DNA from 3 places in the Delftia sp. JD2 genome. Region 1 is predicted to be linked to each of the others. Evidence: predicted binding sites of a transcription regulator. Region 1 holds the regulator's gene; each other region holds the start of a gene.
The links. Region 1 encodes HrcA, which represses chaperone genes, less so after heat shock. Its sites were predicted from a motif close to TTAGCACTCNNNNNNNNNGAGTGCTAA; they were not measured.

Region 1 (4,028 bases):
CAGGGCCATGTGCTGCTGGCCAATGCCGCAGCCCACGCCTATGCGCGCAGCTTGGGACATGGCCTGCGTGCCGGCGATGCCCTGCCCCGGCTGCTCGATGGTCTGCGGGCACTGGAGACGGCAGCCGGCGCATCCGCCGGCCAGCCCTTGCTCACGCCCGAGGCACTTGCCGCCCACGGCCTGCCGCCCAGCAGCGAGGGGCGCGACCCCATGGGACGCAGCCTGATGCTGCTGACCCAGACCTTCGAGGCACCGCCGACCACGGGCTGGCTGATCACCCTGGTCGATATCAGCGATCTGCGCAGCGCCCAGGCCCAGCGCGATCTGGCCATGCAGTTCATCTCGCACGACATCCGTGCGCCCGTGGCATCCATCATCACCTTGCTGGAGATGCAGCGCGGCGCCGTACAGGCGCCCGACCTCGGCCTCCTGCTGCCGCGCATCGAAGGCTATGCCCAGGCCTCCCTGCAGCTGGCCGACGATTTCGTGCACCTGGCACGCGCCCAGCAGCAGGCGCTGCGCCGGGAACGGCTGGACCTGGGCCTGGTGCTGGACCAGGCCGTGGAAAGCTGCTGGGCCCAGGCCTCTGCGGCCCATGTGAAGCTGGAGTTCCACCTGCCCGAACAGGAATGCCCCGTGCTGGGCGATGCGGGCATGCTCCACCGCGCGGCCGTCAACCTGATCGGCAACGCCATCAAGTACGGAGCGCGCGCAGATCAGGCAACCCCTGCCACGGTGCAATGCCTGCTGCAGCAGGACGCAGGCCATTGCCGCATCACCATCCGGGACCACGGGCCCGGCATGGATGGGAAGGCCGTCGCCCGGCTGAGCCAGCCGTTCGAGCGCCTGGACCACCACCAGCACCTCGACGGCGTGGGCCTGGGCCTGGCCTTTGTGCGCACCGTGGCCGCCCGACATGGCGGGCAGCTTGAGATAGAAAGCACGCCCGGCCAGGGCAGCGCCTTCAGCATCGCGCTGCCGAAAGCGGAACAGGCCTGACTGGCATCCCAGGGATGCAGATGCAGAAAACGAAAAAGCCCTGAAGTCTTTCAACTTCAGGGCTTTGCGTTTTTTGGTGCGGCTGGCAGGAATCGAACCCACGACCCCTTGGTTCGTAGCCAAGTACTCTATCCAGCTGAGCTACAGCCGCAACGCTTCGCATTGTAGCAGCGGGTTTTGGGGCTCCCGGACAAAAGCGCCATATTTCTGCAAAAAACCCGGCGACCGCTTTCCCCGGCAACCGGGCGATGGCATGCCATGCGGCAGTCGTGCGCCCAGCAAAAAAGCCTGCCGCCCGGAAAGGCGGCAGGCTTTTCATACCAATGGATGGTAGGGCCTCCCAGAGTCGAACTGGGCACCAACGGATTATGAGTCCGCTGCTCTAACCAAGCATGAGCTAAGGCCCCTGATTCACCAAGGCAGCACGGATGCAGGCCATGGCAAACAACTATTGTAGAGCCTAACCCGCAGGACTCAGCGCTTGTGACTCAGCGCATTGCTGACGAGCTTGGAGGTGATGTCCACGATCTGGATCATGCGGTCGTAGTGCATGCGGGTGGGCCCGATCACGCCCAGCGTACCCACCACCTTGCCGTCGAGCTCGTAGGGCGCGCTGACCACGGACAGCTCCTCGAAAGGCACGACCTGGCTTTCACCGCCGATGTAGATGCGCACGCCTTCCGCCTGGCTGGAAAAATCCAGCAGCCTGAGGATCTGGGTCTTTTGCTCGAACAGGTCGAAGGCGCGGCGCAGATTGCCCATGTCGCTGGAGAAATCGCTGACCGACAGCAGGTTGCGCTCGCCCGCGATGACCACGTCCTCCTGGGCGCTGGTCATGGCCTCCGTGCCGATGTTGACGGCCGCCTGCATGAGCGTGGCCACCTCGCCGCGCAGCAGCTCCACCTCGCCCTTGAGGCGCTCGCGCACCTCTTCCATGGCCAGGCCCGCGTAGTGGCTGTTGAGGAAGTTGGAGGCTTCGATCAGCTGCGAGCCCGAGTAGTCCACGTCGGTGAAGATGACGCGGTTTTGCACGTCACCGTCGGGCGATACGATGATGACCAGAAAGCGCCGCTCCGACAGCCGCACGAATTCGATGTGCTTGAACACCGAGGTGCGGCGCGGCACCAGCACCACGCCCACGAACTGGGAAAGGCTGGACAGCAGGTTGGCGGCGTTGGCGATGACTTTCTGCGGCTGCTCGGGCGCGAGCTCGGGCGTCACGATATCGGCACGGTCTGCAGTGAGCATGGTGTCCACGAACAGCCGGTAGCCCCGGGCGGTCGGAATGCGGCCCGCCGAGGTGTGCGGGCTGATGATCAACCCCAGGTCTTCGAGGTCAGCCATCACATTGCGTATCGTGGCAGGCGACAATTCAAGCCCCGACGCACGCGACAGGGTTCGCGAGCCCACAGGCTGGCCGTCAGCGATATAACGCTCGATCAGCGCTTTGAGCAACAACTTGGCACGTTCGTCGAGCATGTGATGATTTTAATGATGTAATTTCCAGAAATGACGTCCACGTTTCGCCACGTTGCCTTGATCGGGAAGTACCACGCTCCCAGCGCAAGCGCCCCGTCCGAGAATGCCAGCAACGCGCTTGAGCGCATTGCGGACTTCCTCAGGCGCCAGGGCTGCGAAGTCGTGCTTGATACCCAATCGGCCCTGCACGCAGGGCTCACAGACTACCCCACCCTCGATGTCGATGGCCTGGGCAGGCATTGCGACCTGGGCCTGGTCGTCGGCGGCGACGGCACCATGCTCGGCGTGAGCCGGCACTTGGCGCAATACGGAACGCCCCTGATCGGGGTGAACCAGGGCCGCCTGGGCTTTGTCACCGACATCGCGCTGGAGGACTTCGAGGCCACGCTCACGCCCATGCTGCAGGGCGAATACGAGGAGGACCTGCGTCCTCTGATGTGCGCCCGCGTGATCCGCGACGGCCAATGCGTGTTCGAGGCCCTGGCCATGAACGACGTGGTGGTCAACCGCGGCGGCACCTCGGGCATGGTGGAGCTGCGCATCGAGGTGGGCGGCCGCTTTGTCTCCAACCAGCGCGCCGACGGCCTGATCGTGGCCACGCCCACGGGCTCCACGGCCTATGCGCTGTCCGCCGGCGGGCCAATGATGCACCCTTCCATCCCTGCCTGGGTGATGGCACCCATTGCGCCGCACAACCTGTCCAACCGCCCCATCGTGCTGTCCGATGCCAACGAGGTCACGATCGAGGTCGTGGCCGGGCGCGATGTCAGCGCCAATTTCGACATGCAGTCCCTGGCCTCGCTGCAGCACGGCGATCGCATCCTCGTAAGCCGCGCCCACCACAGCGTGCGCTTTCTGCATCCCAAGGGCTGGAACTACTTCGCCACGCTGCGCAAGAAACTGGGCTGGAACGAGGGAGGCGCCTGACCATGGCGCTCAAGCGCATCGTTCTGCGCGACTTCGTGATCGTGCAGGCCCTGGATCTGGACTGGCATGCGGGCTTCACCGTGCTGACTGGGGAGACCGGCGCCGGCAAATCCATACTGATCGACGCATTGCAGCTGGCCCTGGGCGCCCGCGCCGACGCGGACGTGGTGCGCGAAGGCTGCACCCAGGCCGACATCTGCGTGGAGTTCGACGGCTGCGCGCGGCTGCGCCCCTGGCTGGAGGCCGCAGGCCTGGCCTGCGAGGACAACAGCCTGCTGCTGCGGCGCACGGTGGACACCCAGGGCCGCAGCCGCGCCTGGATCAACGGCACGCCGGCCACGGCCACGCAGCTGCGCGCCCTGGGCGAGCAACTGATCGACATCCACGGCCAGCATGCCTGGCAAAGCCTCACGCGGCCCGATGCGGCGCGCGCCCTGCTGGACGCCTATGCCGGCATCGACAGCCGCGAGGTCCAGGGCTGCTGGAGCCGTTGGTCCCAGGCCCGGCAGGCGCTGCAGCATGCGCAATCCGCCCAGGACAGCCTGCAGCGCGAGCGCGAGCGGCTGCAGTGGCAGATCACCGAACTCGACAAGCTGGCCCCGCAGGCCGACGAGTGGGACGAG
Region 2 (4,028 bases), on a different contig from region 1:
CTGCACCATCGCCAAGCAGACGGCCGATCTGTGCACCTCGCCGCTGGCGCAGATGATCGCCGCGCACTATCTGCGCTCGGGCCGCTATGCGCCCCAGCTGGCCCAGGCCTGCGCCGAGTACGCGGCGCGCATGGATGCGCTGTGCTCTGGCATGCAGTCGGCGCTGGGCGATCAGATCCGCTTCGTGCGGCCTGCGGGCGGTATGTTCGTGTGGGCCCAGCTGCTGCCGCCGCAGCGGCTTGCGGGCGATTCCCAGGCCCTGGCCCGTGCGCTGTTCACGGCAGCGGTGGAGCAGGGCGTGCTCTATGTGCCGGGCAAGGCCTTCTTCCCGGCCGATGCGGCAGACAAGGCCGGCCTGTGCATGCGCCTGTCGTATGCGGCGCCCACCGTGCCCCAGATCACCGAGGCCGTGGCACGCCTGGGCCGGGCCTGGGGCCAGGCCGTGTCCTGAAAGACATAGGCAAAAGCGTTCATGCAATGACAAAGGCCGCCCGAGGGCGGCCTTTGTCTTGCTGGGCAAACCGGGCATGGCGCAAGGCCTGCCCGGTTGCGGCGGGCAATTACATGCCCATGCCGCCCATGCCACCCATGCCGCCCATGTCGGGCATGGCAGGGCCGCCTTCAGCCTTGGGAGACTCGGCGATCATGGCTTCGGTCGTCAGCAGCAGCGATGCCACGGAAGCGGCGTTCTGCAGGGCCGTACGCGTCACCTTGGTCGGGTCCAGGATACCCATTTCCAGCATGTCGCCGTAGGTGTCGTTGGCAGCGTTGAAGCCGTAGTTGCCCGAGCCGTTCAGCACGGCGTTGACCACCACCGAGGGCTCGCCACCGGCGTTGGCCACGATTTCGCGCAGGGGCGCTTCGATGGCCTTCATGATCAGCTTGATGCCGGCGTCTTGCTCGGCATCGCCGGTCTTCAGGTCGCCCACGGCTTGCTTGGCACGCAGCAGAGCCACGCCGCCGCCGGCCACGATGCCTTCTTCCACAGCAGCGCGGGTAGCGTGCAGGGCGTCTTCAACGCGGGCCTTCTTTTCCTTCATTTCGACTTCGGTGGCAGCGCCAACCTTGATCACGGCAACGCCGCCAGCCAGCTTGGCCACGCGCTCTTGCAGCTTTTCGCGGTCGTAGTCGCTGGTGGCTTCTTCGATCTGGATGCGGATCTGCTTGACGCGGGCTTCGATTTCAGCAGCTTGGCCAGCACCGTCGATGATGGTGGTGTTTTCCTTGCCGATTTCGATGCGCACTGCCTGGCCCAGGTCTTCCAGGGTCACCTTGTCCAGCGCCAGGCCCACTTCTTCAGCGATGACCTTGCCGCCCGTCAGGATGGCGATGTCTTCCAGCATGGCCTTGCGGCGGTCGCCGAAGCCAGGAGCCTTGACAGCCACAACCTTCAGGATGCCGCGGATGGTGTTGACCACCAGCGTTGCCAGGGCTTCGCCTTCGACGTCTTCTGCAATGATCAGCAGGGGACGGCCGGCCTTTGCCACGGCTTCCAGCGTGGGCAGCAGGTCACGGATGTTGCTGATCTTCTTGTCGAACAGCAGCACGAAGGGGTTGTCCAGCAGGGCAACCTGCTTTTCAGGGTTGTTGATGAAGTAGGGCGACAGGTAGCCGCGGTCGAACTGCATGCCCTCGACGACGTCGAGTTCGTTGGCCAGCGACTTGCCTTCTTCAACGGTGATCACGCCTTCCTTGCCGACCTTGTCCATGGCTTCGGCAATGATGCTGCCCACGGATTCGTCGGAATTGGCGGAGATCGAGCCGACCTGGGCGATTTCCTTGGAGGTGGTGGTGGCCTTGGATTGCTTCTTCAGCTCTTCCACCAGGGCGGCGACAGCCTTGTCGATGCCGCGCTTGAGGTCCATGGGGTTCAGGCCGGCGGCCACGTACTTGGTGCCTTCGCGGACGATGGCCTGTGCCAGCACGGTGGCGGTGGTCGTGCCGTCACCGGCGATGTCGTTGGTCTTGGAGGCCACTTCCTTCACGAGCTGGGCGCCCATGTTCTGCAGCTTGTCCTTGAGTTCGATTTCCTTGGCGACCGAGACACCGTCCTTGGTCACGGTGGGGGCGCCGAAGGAGCGCTCCAGCACCACGTTGCGGCCCTTGGGACCCAGGGTGACCTTGACCGCGTTGGCCAGGATGTTCACGCCTTCAACCATGCGGGCGCGTGCTTCGCCGCCGAAAACTACGTCTTTTGCTGCCATTTCAATTCTCCGGATTCAGTTGGAAAGTGCGGTTTCGAAGCGCGGATTACTTTTCGACGACTGCGAACAGGTCGTCTTCCTTCATCACCAGCAGTTCGTCGCCATGGACCTTGACGGTCTGGCCGCTGTACTTGCCGAACAGAACGCGGTCGCCGACCTTCACGTTCAGAGCGATCACTTCGCCCTTGTCGTTCTTCTTGCCGGGGCCCACTGCCAGCACTTCGCCCTGGTCGGGCTTCTCGGCGGCATTCTCGGGGATCACGATGCCCGAAGCCGTCTTGGTTTCGTTCTCGAGGCGCTTCACGATCACGCGATCGTGCAGGGGACGCAGGTTCATACCAACTCCTAAATCATCAACAAAGTTGAAACAAAGACTTGCCGGCCCGGCGGGCCGGCATTCGAAGCAATGTGGGACAGAGGACTGTTAGCACTCATACCCAACGAGTGCTAATAATAAGGCAATTCGGCCAGGATTCAAGGGGTAGGGTCGATGTGCCGCAGTGTGTAACGACGCCTCACATGCTTTTGCGCCACGGATTCCCGGTGGGTGTTGGCTCATCGCTCGGCCAGCACTATGGCAAGACGTGGCATCTGCGGAGCCCGCGCCGATGGAGTTCCTGCGGCGCGCCGCTGGGGGCCAGAGTCTTGGTTGAGGGATGTCCAGGCGCTAGAATGGGAATGAATCTCATTCATCAATTCATGCGATCTGCGCACATGTTCAGGGCGCCCCTCCCCGTCGTTGTCCATCCGATGCGTGGGGCCCCCGGCGCCACGGATCGGTTGCCCATCTGCGCGTTGTGCCTCACCTCCAGACTTTCATCACTGACGAATGCAGTGCCCTTGCGGGTTCACGGTCGGCTGCTGCATTCCTCCCGGGCGCAAAGGCCAGGGGATGAAACGCAATCCGGTCTCCGCAGCGCGGGGTGAGCCGATACCTGGGCGCCAGACTCCAGAGGCTCCCCTGGTTGCGCTCTATACGCTTTGGCGCACGCCTGTGATGCGCATGTTGCGCCGACACTTTCGAACCACTGCAGCGGTCGAGGACGCGGCGCAGGAAGTGTTCGCGCGGGTGGCCGCCACGGGCAGGAATCTCGAGCCCGGGCAGGAGCAGCCCTATCTGCGGCAGACCGTGCGCAGCGTGGCGGCACGCGACTGGGAAAAGGGCCCGGAGGCGCACGGGCTCCAGAGTGTTCCGTATGACGACTGCCAGCAAGAGCTGCTTGCCATCTCTGCCGAGGGCTTCGGAGACACCGAGCGTCAAGCCGAGAGCCGCCAGCGGCTGACGCGGCTGCACGAGGCGATCCAGGAACTGCCGCCGCGGCAGCGCGAAGCCTTCATTCTTCAACGGATCGAGGGGCGCACCGTTGAGGAAACCGCCGATTGCATGGGGATCAGTACACGGATGGTGGTGAAGCACCTGGGCCGGGCCGTCGGCTATTGCGAGACGCGCATCCTGTTCGCAAGTGCCACTCAGATGAGGCGCCTGCAGGCCCTGCAGGGCACACTGGACGCCGAAGAAGACAACGACGACGAATGCGCCGCCCCACCGGCGCAGGGCAAAAGAGCATGAGCGCAGAGCCAGGCCATTCCCGGTTGCAGGACCTCCCGCCCGAGCAGGTGCTTGGGCTCAACCATCGCGCGGGCGAGTGGTATGTGCGTCGCCAGCAGCCCGGCTGGTCGGGCGCGGACGAGCGCGCTCTCGACGAGTGGCTGGCGCAGGACCCGGCCCATCGCGAGGCCATGGACGGTGTCGGCCGCGCCTGGCGTGAAGCGGAGCAACTCAAGGCCATGTTCCCGGCGGTCTACGGGAGCAACCCGCCAGCG
Region 3 (4,028 bases), on a different contig from region 1:
GCCCACCTTGTTCTCGACGATGACGGGCTGGCCCAGGCGCTTTTCCAGCGGCTCGGCCAGTGCGCGCGCCGTGAGGTCCGGGGAAGATCCTGCGGGAAAGCCGACGATCAGGTGCAGCGGCTTGCTGGGCCAGTTGTCGCCCGCCACGGCAGCGCAAGGCAGCAGGGCCGAAGCCAGGGCGGTGGCCAAGGCATTGGCGAAGAGGCGGCGTAGTGGCGAGATGGCGCTGGCGGGCATGGGGTTCGTGGGGGCCGCAAAGGCTGCGGGCAATAAAAAACCCGGAGATTATCCGGGTTTGTCGTGAAGCGGCCTGTCAGCCCAGGCCGTCAGGCCGTCAGGCGAACTCGGCCAGGGCCTTCTTCATCTTCTTCATGGCAGCCACCTCGATCTGGCGGATGCGCTCGGCGCTGACACCGTACACGGCGGCCAGCTCATGCAGCGTCATGCCGCCCGAGCCGTCGTCGTTGACCTTGAGCCAGCGCTCCTCGACGATGCGGCGGCTGCGGTCATCCAGCGAATCCAGCGCCATGGCAATGCCGTCGGTGGCCAGGTGGTCACGCTGGCGCGACTCGATCATGGCCGTGGGTTCGTGTGCTCCATCGGCCAGGTAGGCGATGGGGCCGAAGGCCTGCTCGCCATCGTCGCTGGGCGAGGGGTCCAGCAGCACGTCGCCACCGGCCAGGCGCGTTTCCATCTCCATGACTTCTTCGCGCTTGACGTTGAGCTTCTCGGCCACGGCGTCGATCTCGCCCGAGGTCAGCGTGTCACGCAGCATGGCGCCGTCCTCGGCCATGGCGGCGTCGGACTTCAGGCCCTGCTTCATGGAACGCAGGTTGAAGAACAGCTTGCGCTGGGCCTTGGTCGTGGCGACCTTGACCATGCGCCAGTTCTTCAGGATGTACTCGTGGATCTCGGCCTTGATCCAGTGCATGGCGTAGCTCACCAGGCGCACGTTCTGATCGGGGTCGAAGCGCTTGACGGCCTTCATCAGGCCCACGTTGCCTTCCTGGATCAGGTCGCCGTGCGGCAGGCCGTAGCCCAGGTACTGGCGCGAGATGGACACCACCAGGCGCAGGTGGGACATCACCAGACGCCCTGCGGCGTCCAGATCGCTGTGTTCTTTGAGCTTGCGGGCGTAGTCCTGCTCTTCCTCAAGGGTGAGCATGGGCAGGCGGTTGACCGCGGAAATGTAGGCATCCAAATTGCCCAGAGGCGGCACCAGGGCCCAGGGGTTAGCGGGTGCCAAGGTGGTCGCAATGGAGCCGGAGGCGTTTGTCATTGCAGAGTTCCTTTCTTCCATTCCTTCATATTAGCACTCGTTATGACCGAGTGCTAAAGCCAAAGTTCCGTGGGTTTTTCAGACGGTTGCACTCATTTTTGGAGTGCCAAAAGTCGTTTGTGCCTAGTCTGAGCGATTTTTGGAAACCCTGCTTGCCAGCGGTGGGCGCATACTGCTGGGAGAGCATTACAGTTTTTCCAGCAGGCTTTCAATCTGCCGGCCCAGTTGCAGCAAGGCCGGGTACAGCTCCTGCACGATGGCCGGCAAAGGCTCCGTGGTGGAGACGCTGCAGTTCAGGACATAGATGGCATCGGGTGTCACCAGCGGCGTGGCCAGCGCAACCACTTCCGGCTGCCACGATGCGGCGCAGAAGCCTTGGCTTTTCACGGACTTGATCGCCGCCTGGATCTGCTGCTCCAGCGCAGGCCATTGGGCGCCCCTCTTGAGCCTGAAGCTGTCGAGCAAGGCCTTGCGCCTGGCCGATGGCGCCGCCGCCAGGTAGGCGCGCCCCAGCGACGTCAGTTCCATGGGAACGCGCTGGCCCGAGACCACATGCCTGAGCACGATCCGGCGGTTGTAGCGGATGGATTCCAGGTAGACCATCTCGTCCCGGTCGGGACATGCCAGGCCCACGTTGATCCTGCGTGTCTCGGCGAGGGTGCGCATCAGGGGCGCCGCAATCGACAGCACCGTCGAGCCCGTGCGCATGGCGTGCGCCAGGCTCAGGACCGCCGGGGCCAGGCGAAAGGCCCGGCTTGGGTGGTCGGCCTGCAGCATGCCGCAGCCCACCAGGGTCTGCGTCAGCCGGGTGACCGTGGCCTTGGACAGGCCGGTGCGTTCCGCCAGGTCGCTGTTGCCCAGCAGTTCCGAGCCGGGCCTGAACGCACGGAGTATTTCGACGCCTCTTTCCAGGGAGCGGTTGCTCGGGGACTGTCCCGGCTTGTCATGGAGGATGGGGGATCGCCTGTTCGTCATGCTGCTGCCGCTGGTGGGAGGACGCGCTTGCCCCGGTGTCGAAAGCTGTGTTCTTCCTGCCCGGGTACGGGCGCCTGATGGAAGCCAAGTATTCCACCGAATGCAAGGGAAATGCAGCCGCAGGCTCTGGCGCGCCCGCTTTGGAATTTCACTGGTTGGAATATGGGGGGTCACAAGCGCGGTGCGTTTCCCTAAGCTTTCACAAGCCAGTCGCCAGCGTCATCGCAACGCTGGCGCAGTGACCGGACCTCTGTCCATAGAACCAGGAGACACACCATGCCCAGTTTCGCCGCCCGCCGTTGTGCAAGGGCCATTGCGTTCATTGCCGTGCTCGCGACTGTCTGCAGCGCAGCATCTGCAGCCTTCCCTGAAAAGCCCGTGCGCCTCGTCGTGCCCTTTGCGCCAGGCGGTGGAACGGACCTGATCGCCCGCACGCTGGGGGCCGAGATGGCCAAGGACCTGGGCCAGCCCGTCATCGTGGACAACAAGCCCGGTGCCGGCACGATCATCGGCACCGACAACGTTGCCAAGAGTGCGCCGGACGGTTACTCCGTGGTCGTGGCTTCGTTCGCGCACGCCGTCAATCCGGCGTTGCAGGCCAAGCTGCCGTACGGGAGCAACAAGGCCTTTGCTCCGGTGATCCTGATCGGCCGCGGCCCCAACGTGCTGGTGGTGCCCGCCGCCAGCCCGTACAAGACGGTGGCGGACGTGATGGCCGCCGCCAAGGCCAGTCCCGACAAGCTGACCTATGCCTCGCAGGGCGCCGGGACTTCGGCGCATCTGGCGGGTGAGCTGTTTGCCAACCTTGCCAAGGTCAGGCTCACCCATGTGCCCTACCGCGGCGCAGGCCCGGCGCTCACCGATCTCATGGGCGGGCAGGTGGACATGATGTTTGCCACGGCGGCTGCGGTATCCACCTTCATCGACAACGGCAAGCTGCGTGTGCTGGGGGTCACCACGGCCGAGCCGTCTGCGGCCTTCAAGAACGTGCCACCCATCGCCGTCACCGTCCCGGGCTACCGCGTCGAGAGCTGGTACGGCCTGTACGCGCCGGCAGCCACACCTGCCGCCGTGATCGACCGCCTGAACGCCGCAGCCCGCAAGGCGGCCCGCTCGCCGGAGTTCGTTCGCAAGCTGGAGCACGAGGGCCTGATGGTCAATGCCGGACCTGCGGCGGAACTGGACACCTATGTGCAGGCCGAGGAAAGGCGCTGGGCGCAGATCGTCAAGCAAAACAACATCCATCCCGATTGATCGCACGGCCTGCGATCGCTTTCAAAGCACGCCATGAACTACGAACTGATCCAACTGAATGTCGCCGATGCGGTGGCGACCGTGACCCTGAACCGCCCCGACAAGCGCAACGCCATGAGTGACGACATGCGCACCGAGTTCATCAATGCCCTGGAGCGCGTGGCGGCAGACAAGGCCATCAAGGCCCTGGTGCTGACAGGCGCGGGCAAGGGATTTTGCGCAGGCGGGGACATTGCCGGAATGCAAAGGCGCATGAATGCTCCCGCGGGCGAGGTGGGCTTCAACGGCTGGCAGCGCCAGCAGCGCGTGCACCATGTCCAGGCCCTGCTGCACACCATGCCCAAGCCCGTGATCGCCGCCGTCAACGGCGCGGCTTCGGGCCTGGGGGCAGACACGGCGCTGGCCTGCGACTTCGTGATCGCCAGCGAATGGGCCAGCTTCGCGTGGAGCTATGTGCTGCGCGGCATCATCCCGGACGGCGGCGGCATGTACTTCCTGCCGCGCCGTGTGGGCCTGGCCA

Region 2: a site for HrcA is predicted at 2,629-2,655, ahead of ACM14_RS16625 (co-chaperone GroES). Genes of this name have one in related genera too.
Region 3: a site for HrcA is predicted at 1,310-1,336, ahead of rpoH (RNA polymerase sigma factor RpoH). Genes of this name have one in related genera too.

What each region holds. Positions count from the first base shown of each region.
Region 1 is NZ_LFJT01000009.1:97,243-101,270, reverse strand. Features, by position in the region: gene ACM14_RS07570 (CHASE2 domain-containing protein) at 1-999, shown strand, start outside; tRNA gene ACM14_RS07565 (tRNA-Arg) at 1,074-1,150, opposite strand; tRNA gene ACM14_RS07560 (tRNA-Ile) at 1,328-1,406, opposite strand; gene hrcA (heat-inducible transcriptional repressor HrcA) at 1,474-2,478, opposite strand; gene ACM14_RS07550 (NAD kinase) at 2,509-3,405, shown strand; gene recN (DNA repair protein RecN) at 3,408-4,028, shown strand, end outside.
Region 2 is NZ_LFJT01000029.1:29-4,056, reverse strand. Features, by position in the region: gene ACM14_RS16635 (PLP-dependent aminotransferase family protein) at 1-451, shown strand, start outside; gene groL (chaperonin GroEL) at 561-2,204, opposite strand; gene ACM14_RS16625 (co-chaperone GroES) at 2,251-2,541, opposite strand; gene ACM14_RS16620 (RNA polymerase sigma factor) at 3,097-3,774, shown strand; partial or broken gene ACM14_RS16615 (FecR/PupR family sigma factor regulator) at 3,771-4,028, shown strand, end outside.
Region 3 is NZ_LFJT01000019.1:92,158-96,185, forward strand. Features, by position in the region: gene ACM14_RS12835 (tripartite tricarboxylate transporter substrate binding protein) at 1-237, opposite strand, end outside; gene rpoH (RNA polymerase sigma factor RpoH) at 335-1,279, opposite strand; gene ACM14_RS12845 (IclR family transcriptional regulator) at 1,466-2,254, opposite strand; gene ACM14_RS12850 (tripartite tricarboxylate transporter substrate binding protein) at 2,531-3,508, shown strand; gene ACM14_RS12855 (enoyl-CoA hydratase/isomerase family protein) at 3,542-4,028, shown strand, end outside.